2 regions of the Micromonospora sp. WMMC264 genome follow, and region 1 is predicted to be linked to the other one. Evidence: riboswitches for the same ligand, from Rfam matches in the RefSeq annotation. Region 1 holds a riboswitch; the other holds the start of a gene.

The links. Region 1 has a riboswitch for cyclic di-AMP ahead of O7542_RS23225 (hypothetical protein). Riboswitches for the same ligand answer to the same signal wherever they lie in the genome.
Region 2: it holds a riboswitch for cyclic di-AMP, as region 1 does, so the genes downstream of both, O7542_RS15710 (C39 family peptidase) here and O7542_RS23225 (hypothetical protein) in region 1, are expected to answer to the same signal.

Annotation. Positions count from the first base shown of each region.
Region 1 covers NZ_CP114907.1:5,297,176-5,301,792, forward strand. The annotation lists gene O7542_RS23200 (hypothetical protein) at 1-333, opposite strand, end outside; gene O7542_RS23205 (heavy metal-associated domain-containing protein) at 369-575, opposite strand; gene O7542_RS23210 (metal-sensitive transcriptional regulator) at 656-955, shown strand; gene O7542_RS23215 (SHOCT domain-containing protein) at 1,081-1,290, shown strand; gene O7542_RS23220 (YibE/F family protein) at 1,455-2,738, shown strand; cyclic di-AMP (ydaO/yuaA leader) riboswitch at 2,893-3,024, shown strand; gene O7542_RS23225 (hypothetical protein) at 3,028-4,053, shown strand; gene O7542_RS23230 (carbonic anhydrase) at 4,115-4,617, opposite strand, start outside.
Region 2 covers NZ_CP114907.1:3,674,610-3,679,226, forward strand. The annotation lists gene O7542_RS15700 (CDP-glycerol glycerophosphotransferase family protein) at 1-96, shown strand, start outside; gene O7542_RS15705 (alpha/beta hydrolase) at 105-851, opposite strand; gene O7542_RS15710 (C39 family peptidase) at 1,118-1,951, opposite strand; cyclic di-AMP (ydaO/yuaA leader) riboswitch at 2,158-2,298, opposite strand; gene O7542_RS15715 (hypothetical protein) at 2,599-3,363, opposite strand; gene O7542_RS15720 (hypothetical protein) at 3,503-3,829, opposite strand; gene O7542_RS15725 (acyltransferase) at 3,910-4,617, opposite strand, start outside.

The DNA.
Region 1 (4,617 bases):
CAGGTGCATGCGCTTGTCGTGGGCCACCTCGAAGCGGGTGACCGGCGTGCCGTCCGGGCCGGTGATCCGGAAGGCGAACTGCCCGGCCGGCGCGGTGGCGGGCTGGAGCGTGTAGCCGCCTTCGGAGACGAGCAGCCCGCCGGGCAGGTGCGCGTCGGCGCCGTTCTCGTCACCGTGACCGGTGTCGCCGGTCCCGTGGTCGCTGCCGCTGTCGTCGTGGCGGGTCTCGGCGGCCGGGGCGACGGGATCGGCCAGGTTGCCGATCCCGTACGCCGCGCCGAAGACCGCCACGAGGCCGAGCGCGAAGCCGCTGAGCTTCGTCGCCGTGTTCATGGTTTCTCCTCGGTTCTGCGGGTCCCGTGGACCCGTCACGCACCGACGAGGTCGTAGCCGGCCTCGTCGACCGCCGCGCGGACGGTGTCCGTGTCCAGCGGGTTCTGACTGGTGACGGTGACCCGGCCGGTGGCCAGGTCGACCCGGACGCCGGTGACGCCCGGAAGCGCGCTCAGCTCGGTGCTCACCGAGTTGACGCAGTGGCCGCAGGTCATACCGCTCACCTGGTAGGTGCTCTCCATGTCGCCCTCCGATCTCATACCCCCTGGGGGTACAGCCGGAACGTTAGCATACCCCCGAGGGGTACGCTATCCTCGTTCTCATGACCGCTCCGTCCAGCCCGACCCGGGGCTACACCGCCAGCAAGGACCAGCTCCTCGCCCGGCTCCGCCGGATCGAGGGTCAGGTCCGTGGCATCGAGAAGATGGTCGAGGACGACCGTTACTGCATCGACGTGCTGACCCAGATCTCGGCCATCCAGGCGGCGCTGGACAAGGTCGGCCTCGGCCTGCTCGACGGGCACGCGCGGCACTGCATGCACGAGGGCGCCGCCGAGGGCCGGGCCGACGAGATGGCGACCGAGATGATGGCCGCCGTCGGCCGCCTGATGAAGCGCGGCTGAACGGGACCTCCGCCCCTCCGAGCAGGGCACATCGACCCGCGCCGACGCGCCCGTGCGGCCGTACCGTCGAAGTGGCGGGCAGGCCGGCCCCGGCGGACCCGCGGTGACGGACGGAGGGCGGCCCGATGATGTGGCAGAGCCCGATGATGGGCTGGATGTGGATCTGGTCCCTGGCGGTGCTGGCGGTGCTGGCAGGGCTCCTCTGGCTGGCCGTGCGGTGGACCGGCCCGCAGCGGTCCGGGCCGACGGCGGCCCGGCGCATCCTCGACGAGCGGTACGCCCGCGGCGAGATCGACGAGGACGAGTACCGGCGACGCCGGGCCGGACTGGCCTGACCCGCGCGGGGCGCGCGTCACCGGTCACGGTGTCCGGGAGCACCCAGCCGGGCTGCCTACCATGTCGGGGCGACGACCCGGACGTGGTCGACACGTCCGCGCCGGCCCGGTGACCAGACCGGTCCGGCGGACCAGGCGTCGCCGCGACCGTTGGGAGAGACGCCTTGGGTGCCGACCACACCCGCCCCGCACCGCCCACGCCACCGGGCGTACGGCGGCTGCTCGTCGCCGTGGTGGTGCCGCTGTTCGCGCTCACCGTGATCGCCGCGCTGGTGCTCTGGCCCCGGCAGGACCGGGAGCCGGTCGGCGGCGCGGACGTCCCCCGCTACCACGGCACCGTGACCCGGGTGGTCACCGAACCCTGCCCGCCGACGCCGGAGGCCCCGGAGGGCGCGGGCGGCCCCTGCGGCACCGCGACCGTCGCCGCCGAGCAGGGCCCGGACGCGGGACGGCAGGTCGAGACGCCGCTCCCGGCCGGACCGGGCGCGCCCCGGGTCGAGGTCGGCGACAAGATCGTCCTGGTCGAGCTGATCGACCCGGCCGACCCTTCGGTGAAGTCCTACAACATCGCCGAGCACCAGCGCGGCACGCCGCTGATCTGGCTGCTGGTGCTCTTCGCCGCCGCGATCGTGGCGTTCGGCCGCTGGCGCGGGCTCGCCGCGCTCGGCGGCCTGGCGGCCAGCTTCGCCATCCTGCTCGGCTTCGTGCTGCCCGGCATCGGTGGCGGCCAGCCGCCGCTGCTGGTGGCGATCGTGGGCGCCGCGTTGATCATGTTCGTGGTGCTCTACCTGACGCACGGGATCACCGCGCAGACGTCGGTGGCGGTGCTCGGCACGCTCGGCAGCCTGGTGGTCACCGGCGTGCTCGGCCTGCTCGCCACGTCCGCCACCCACCTGACCGGCTTCGGCAGCGAGGACGCCACCACGCTGTCCATGTTCCAGGGCGACGTGGACCTGCACGGACTGCTGCTGGCGGGCATCATCATCGGCTCGCTGGGCGTGCTGGACGACGTCACCGTCACCCAGGCGGCCACCGTCACCGAACTCGCGCACGCCAACCCGGGGCTGTCCCGGCGGCAGCTCTACCGGGCGGCGACCCGCGTCGGCCGGGCCCACATCGCGTCCACCGTCAACACCATCGTGCTGGCGTACGCGGGCGCGTCGCTGCCACTGCTGCTCCTGCTGGTCGCCGACTCCCGCCCGGTGAGCCAGATCCTCACCAGCGAGTTCCTCGCCCAGGAGATCGTCCGCAGCGCGGTGGCCACGCTCGGCCTGATCGCCGCCGTACCGCTGACGACCGCACTGGCCGCGATCGTGACCACCGCCGGACGGCGCGCGCCCGGTCCGGAGCCGGCGTCGCCCGTACCCCCGCCGCCCCGTCCGCCGACCGGACGCGACGACGCGCTGGAGGCGCTCGGCGGCGGAAAGAGTACGGAGGCGACATGGTGACACTCCGCACGGTGACCATCGATTTCAAACGCGACGCTGGTCACGGTGCGCCACGGCGAAATCTCGCTATTGGTCGGCTTCCGGACGTAGATCCGCAGGAGTGCTGTCGGGTAACCTCGCTGCCGGTCACCGCCGAAGGCGCGCACCGGCGCCAGCGGTGCCGCCGCCCAATCGCCTGCGGGCGAGCCGGGGAACCAGGTACATGGGGTGAATCCGCGCGAGCGGTAGGGGCCACTTCCGTCCCGAACCCGTCAGCTAACCCGGTCGGCGGCCGACGGAAGGGAACACTGTGACGCCACCCCTGCGCCGCTGGCTGACACCCCTGGTGGCCGTGCTGGCCTCGCTGGCAGTGCTGGCCGGGCCGAACTCGGCGACGGCGGCCCCCGCCGCGGCGGCCCCGAAGCCGTCCGGGCACGAGGAGGACGGCGAACCACCGCTCATCACCGAGGCGATCGACAGCGCCAACCGGAACTTCCTCCAGGCGAAGGCGAAGCTGGCCAAGTCGCAGGACCGCCAGCGGCGGCTGGCCGCCGAGGTACAGGCGGCACAGGCCGAACTCGAGGCGCTCAGCCCGCAGGTCAACCAGCTCGCCGCCCAGTCCTACCGGACCGGCCGGATGGGCGCGATGGCGATGCTGCTGGAGAGCAACTCGCCCGACTCGTTCGTCCGCCGCGTCAACGCCCTGGACGAGCTGAACCTCCTCAACGCGCAGCGCCTGGCCGCCATCAACGCGGTCAAGAACCGCGCCGAGACGGCCAAGATCGCGCTCGACGCCGAGGTGCGAGAGCAGGAGAAGCAGAAGAACGCGATGGAGCGCGAGAAGGTGCAGGCCGAACGCGCCCTCAAGCTCGTCGGCGGCCTCGGCTTCACCGGCGGCCTGGTCGACGCCACCTCACCGGTCGCCAAGATCGGCCCCGGCCGCACCGCCGACGGCGGCTGGAAGGCCGAGTCGTGCAGCGAGAACGACCCGACCACCTCGGGCTGCATCACGCCGCGGACGCTGCACGCCTACAAGGAGGTCCGGCGCGCCGGCTACACGCGCTTCGTGGGCTGTTACCGGCCGGGCGGGCCGTGGGAGCACCCCAAGGGCAAGGCGTGCGACTGGTCGCTGCAGAACAGCGGCTTCTCACCCTGGCACAACAACGACACCCGCAAGTACGGCAACGACGTGGCCGCCTTCCTCATCCGCAACGCCGACCGGCTGGGCATCTACTACGTGATCTGGAACCGGCAGATCTGGTTCCCGGCCACCGGCTGGAGGTCGTACAGCGGGCCGTCGAACCACACCGACCACGTCCACATGTCGATGCTCTGACCTGGACGCAGCAAGAAGGGGCCGCCCCCGTGGGCGGCCCCTTCGTCGTCCGGCGCTCCGGTCAGCCGGCCAGCGCCGCGTCCGCGTCCGCCGGCGACGAGGGAGCGGGCAGTGACGCCGGGACCTGCGCCACTGTCCGCACCTCGCCGCCGGAGAGCCGGTACGACATCCCCGCCACCGTGCACCGGCCCGCCGCGACCCGCTCGGCCAGCACGGAGGACCGGGCCAGCAGCGTCTCCACGGTCTGCGCGATGTGGACGTCGATGATGCCGTCGAGGTCGTCGATGCCCTGCCGGGCGGCGCGCAGCAGGCTGGGCGAGACCGCGTCCACCACCGCTCCCAGGTGCCCGGCCGGAGCGGCGCCGGTCCGGACCCCCTCCCGGGCGGCCTGGACCGCGCCGCAGGAGTCGTGCCCGAGCACCACCACGAGCGGCGTGCCCAGCACGGTGACCGCGTACTCGACGCTGCCGAGCACCTCGGGCCCGGCGGTGTGCCCGGCGGTACGCACCACGAAGAGGTCACCGAGACCCCGATCGAAGATGATCTCCGCGGCGAGCCGCGAGT
Region 2 (4,617 bases), 1.6 Mb from region 1:
TTCCCCGCCGACGCCTACGCCGAGGCGTTCCTCGCCGCCGCCCGCCGCGAGCTGGAGGCCGACTGGGCGGTCCCGGCGCAGCGCGCCGTCGTGTAGGCCCCGCTCTACAGGTACGCGTCGAGCAGGGCGAGCACGGCGGCCGGGTCCTCGACGTGCGCGTTGTGGCCCAGGCCGGGCAGGGTGGCCACCGGCACGCCCAGCTCCTTGAGCTGCGCGTCGCTCACCATCGGGTCCTGCTCGCCGCGGGCCAGCAGCACCGGCACGCCGGTCGCGGCCAGCTGGGCGGGCAGCCGAGGCTCGCCGACCGCGAACGCGGCCGGGTCCATCGCCAGCCGCCAGCGGCCGTCGACCCGCCGCAGCCCCGCCTCCACCACCGGGTGGTCCGGGGCGAACAGCCCGGCCAGCCCCGAGACGCGCAGGTAGCGGCGGGCCGCCTCGTCCCGGGTGGCGAACCAGGTGACCGGCCGGGCGGCCAGCTCGCTCGCCTTCGCCAGCTCGGCCGGGGACCAGACCGCCTTGATGCCGAGCCCCACCACCGCGTCCACCGGAAGAGCCCGCTGCCGGGCCGCGAGCGCCAGCGCCACCACCCCGCCGAGCGAGTGCCCGAGCAGCACCAGCCGGTCGTGCGGGCCCAGCCGGAGCGGACCGAGCCCGTCCGCGACGCGCTGGGCCAGGGCGTCGAAAGAGTAGCCGTCGAGCGGCGGCGACCAGCCGTGGCCGGCCAGGTCGGGGGCGAGCCAGCGCCCGGGCCAGCGGCGCTCCAGCAGCGGCGCCCAGGGCAGCCACACCTCGCCGGTGGCGCCCATGCCGTGCAGGAGAATCAGGTGCCGGTTCCCCGTCGCTTCACCCATTGGCGCAGTCTGCCACCGCCCGCCCCGGACACGCGAGACCAAACCCGACCGACCCGCCCCCACGCCCCACGCCGCCCGCCCTCGCCCTCGCCCTCGCCCTCGCCGCCGATCTTGGAGTTGTGGTGCCTTCCATAGCGGGCGAGCCGGGCATACCAGGCGCCACAAGTCCAAGATCGACGCGCCGAGAGGGCGGCGGGCCAGGGCGGGTGGGGACGGGGAAGGCCGGCGCCCCGGGAGGGGTGCCGGCCTTCCGGGGGTGCGGAGGGTCAGGCGGAGTAGCCGCGGCTGGCGATCCAGTGCGCCAGGTCGATGGTGGTGAGCCAGTACGACGGCAGCGACGGGTCGGCCGAGTCGGCGATCCGCACGATCCGGCCGTCGTCCTTGTAACCGATCACCGCGACGTAGTGGCCGCCCGGGAACGAGTGCCAGCCGCCGTTGGTGTCGGTGGCGGTGCCGGCGACGTTCGCGACGACCCCGCGGCCGTTGCTGATCGCCTCGACCACGTCGGCCTGGAGCCGGTCCATCTGGGCCGGGCTGGCCGAGCCGGGAATCATCCGGGTCCGGTACGGGTTGCCCTTGACCTGCTGGTTGAGCACGCGCGTGGTGTCCTCGGCCGAGTTGGTGCCCATCTCGGTGGTGCCGAGCGGGCCGGCGAGGGCGTCCTGGCTGCGCTCGATGCCGGTGGCGCTGAGCGCGTTGCGCACGGCGGCCGGGCCGCAGTAGTAGTAGTTGATCTGCGCCTGGTAGTCGTAGTCCAGCGTCTTGCTCGACGGCGGCTTCGGCGCGGCCTTGGTGACGTCCGGGTCCGCCGCGGCCTTCTTCGCCGACGGGGAGGCGCTGGGCGACTTGCTGGGCTCGGCGCTCGGCGACGCCGGCGGGACGACGATGCGCGCCTCGCCGCGGCTGGCGGGCTCGCCGAGCCGTGCGCCGAGTTCGGCGACCGAGGCGGTGTTCTCCTGCCGGACCGGGGCGTCCTCACCGGCGGCGAGGGCGGTGCCGGCGCCGGCGGCCAGCACGAGCGCCGCGGCCGATCCGGCGATGATCTGGTACGGGCGTTCGGTGGCGATCCGCCGCAGCTGACGCTTCAGGTGGTGCTTCACGAAATCCTCCACGGGGGGCGTGATCGGCACACGCCGGCCCGGCACGTGGAGGGGTTCACACGTGCTGGCAGGCCGGATGGGCCGGGGGAACGGGTACGCCCGCGATGCCGGGCGCCCAGGGGCGGTTTGCCGGTCGCGTCAGGCGAGCGCGGGTACCGCGGAGCCGTGGAGGCGGGGGGACGATCGAGGGGTGGGCACGAGGATGGGACTCCTTCCGTGGCCGCCGACCGGGTTAGCTGACGGATTCGGGCGGGAAGTACGCCCTACCGCGGCAGTGGCCGCGGATTCACCCCGATGGTGCTCATGGTTCCCCGGTTCGTGATGACACGATTAGGCGGGTCGGCGCGGCGTCGCCTTCTGCGATCGGTTACCGCACCGGACGCGCCGACACTACCGGCGGGTACTGCCCCTGCCAAGCGCTCCCACCTGCGTAAACATGATCCCCGGTAACGGATTTCGGAACAGCCGGTTACTCACTTCACTCAATGGGACAAGCGGTGGTGACGGCGCCCGGGAGGCGAAAAGGGGACAGACGGCGAGCGCCTGACCGGCAATGGCGCGGCTCATTGGCCTGTTCTGCGCTCCACGCCCGTTTCGGCGCCGGGGGTGAGCCGGCTCACCACATTCCGGGTAACAATTCGGTCGCCTCAGCCGACCCGGGCCGGACGCCAGCGGGCGTTGCGGACGGACGCGCCGACCGGCAGGGGGATCGTCGCCACGCCGCGGGACACCGGGGCGGGCCGCACCGCCAGGGTGGCCGCGTACGCCTCGGCGGCGAGCGTACGGGCGGCCTCGGCGGCCAGTTCGGCGTCCCGCCACGCCTGCCGCTCCCGCTCGGCGGCGCTCTCCCAGCCGGTCCGGCGCCGGTCCCGTACGGCCCGGGCCAGCACGATCTCCTGCTCGGCCGGGTGCCGGCGCGGGTCCCACCCGTTGCGGCGCGCCAGCACGTCGGCGAGTTGCCGGGCGGACAGGTCGCCGCGCCAGTGCGCCGTCATGGCGGCGTGGTGCAGCCAGCGCTCCCGGGCCGCGTACTCCGCCGGGGTGCGCGGGGTGCGCGGGGCGGCCAGCGCGGCGGCCCCGGCCAGGCGGCGGGCGGCGCTGTCCGCCTCGTCGTACGCGGTCCAGGCGCGTTCCGCCTCGTCCTGCGCGGCCAGCCACCGTTCCCGGCGGCGACGGGCCGTCTGGGCGGCCCCGGCGGCGGCCACCGCCACCTCCTCGGCGTACCGGACGAGGTCGTCGCGGCGCGCGGCGTCCTGGTCCACCGGATCGGCGGCAGCCTCGGCGACGCCGTCGCGCTCGGGCCGGGCCACCAGCGCGGCGAGCAGGCCGAACGCGAGCAGCATCAGGAAGGACCAGATGGCGGCGGCCTCGGGGACCGCGGTGAGGAAGTGGTAGAGAGCGGTCTGCGACATGGTCGGCACCTCACGGGAAGAACCTGGCGGGAGACTCCGCACGGCCGGTCGGGGCGCGGCGCGGGGGCGCCGGGCCGGCGAGGGGCGGGTGCGGGATGACGTTCGGTGGGTGCGGTGACGGGCGCGGCCCGTGGGCGGATCAGCGGGCGGGCGGGGCCCGCAGGCCGACCGGCGCGGTGATCCGGCCGGCCGGGACCGGCTGCGGGTCGTTCGGGAGCGTGTCGGTGGCCCGTGCGGCGGGCGCGGGTGCGCCGTCGGGACGGGCCTGCCGCTCGGCGGCGCGGTCGGATTCCGGTCGCGGGGCGGCCGGCGTGCTCACGTACGCCGGGCCGGCTGGCGCGGCGGCGCCGGCCGGCAGCGTGACCGCGCCGAACGAACAGGCGACGACCACGGCGAGACTGGCGAGCATCCGGGCGGTCCAGCGCGCCACCCACCACACGGGGCAGGTGAGCGCGATCGGAAGCACGGGTACAAATTACCGCCGAACCCCCACTGACGCACCGCCGCACGGCGTGTCGCGGACCGACCGGCCGGCGTGTGCGCGTGTCAGTCCGGGCGACGCCGCCCGGCGTACTCGATGTCCTCGGCCGGACCGGAGACGGACCGCGCGGCGCCGTCGGCGGCCGCGCCCTCGGCGGGCCCGCGCGGAGCCGGCACGGCCGGTGCGCGCGACGCCGCGCGGGCCCGGCGGGACGGGCCGAGCAGGCGCATCATCGGCACCTCCACCCAGCGGTGCAGCGCGGCGGCCAGCGCGAGCGTGAGCAGCAGGAAGCCGAGCACCGCCAGCGGCCCCCGCCAGCCGGGCAGGCCGGTCCCCCAGTCCCCGGTCAGCCGCAGCACGGTGACCATGACCAGCACGTGCACCAGGTAGAAGGCGAACGAGACCTCACCGAGCCAGATCATCGGCCGGGACCGCCAGGGGGTGGGCCGGCCGCGCACGTCGGCGTCCGCCGCCGCGGCGATGACCAGCAGGTACGCCACGGCGAGCAGCGCCGCCCAGAACTCGGCCGGGATCCACAGCGCGGCGACCACCCAGGTGGTGACGAACAGGCCGGTGGCGACCGCGAGGTTCGGTCCGCGCCAGCGGTGGCGGCGCATCAGCTCGGCGGCGGCCACCCCCATCCAGAACTCCAGCGACCGGGTCACCGGGAAGATCTGGGTGAACCACCACCGCTGCTCCTCCGGCACGAGCTGCTGGCCCGGCCACAGCGCCAGGATGAGCAGCGGCGCCGCGACCAGCACGGTCCGGAGCAC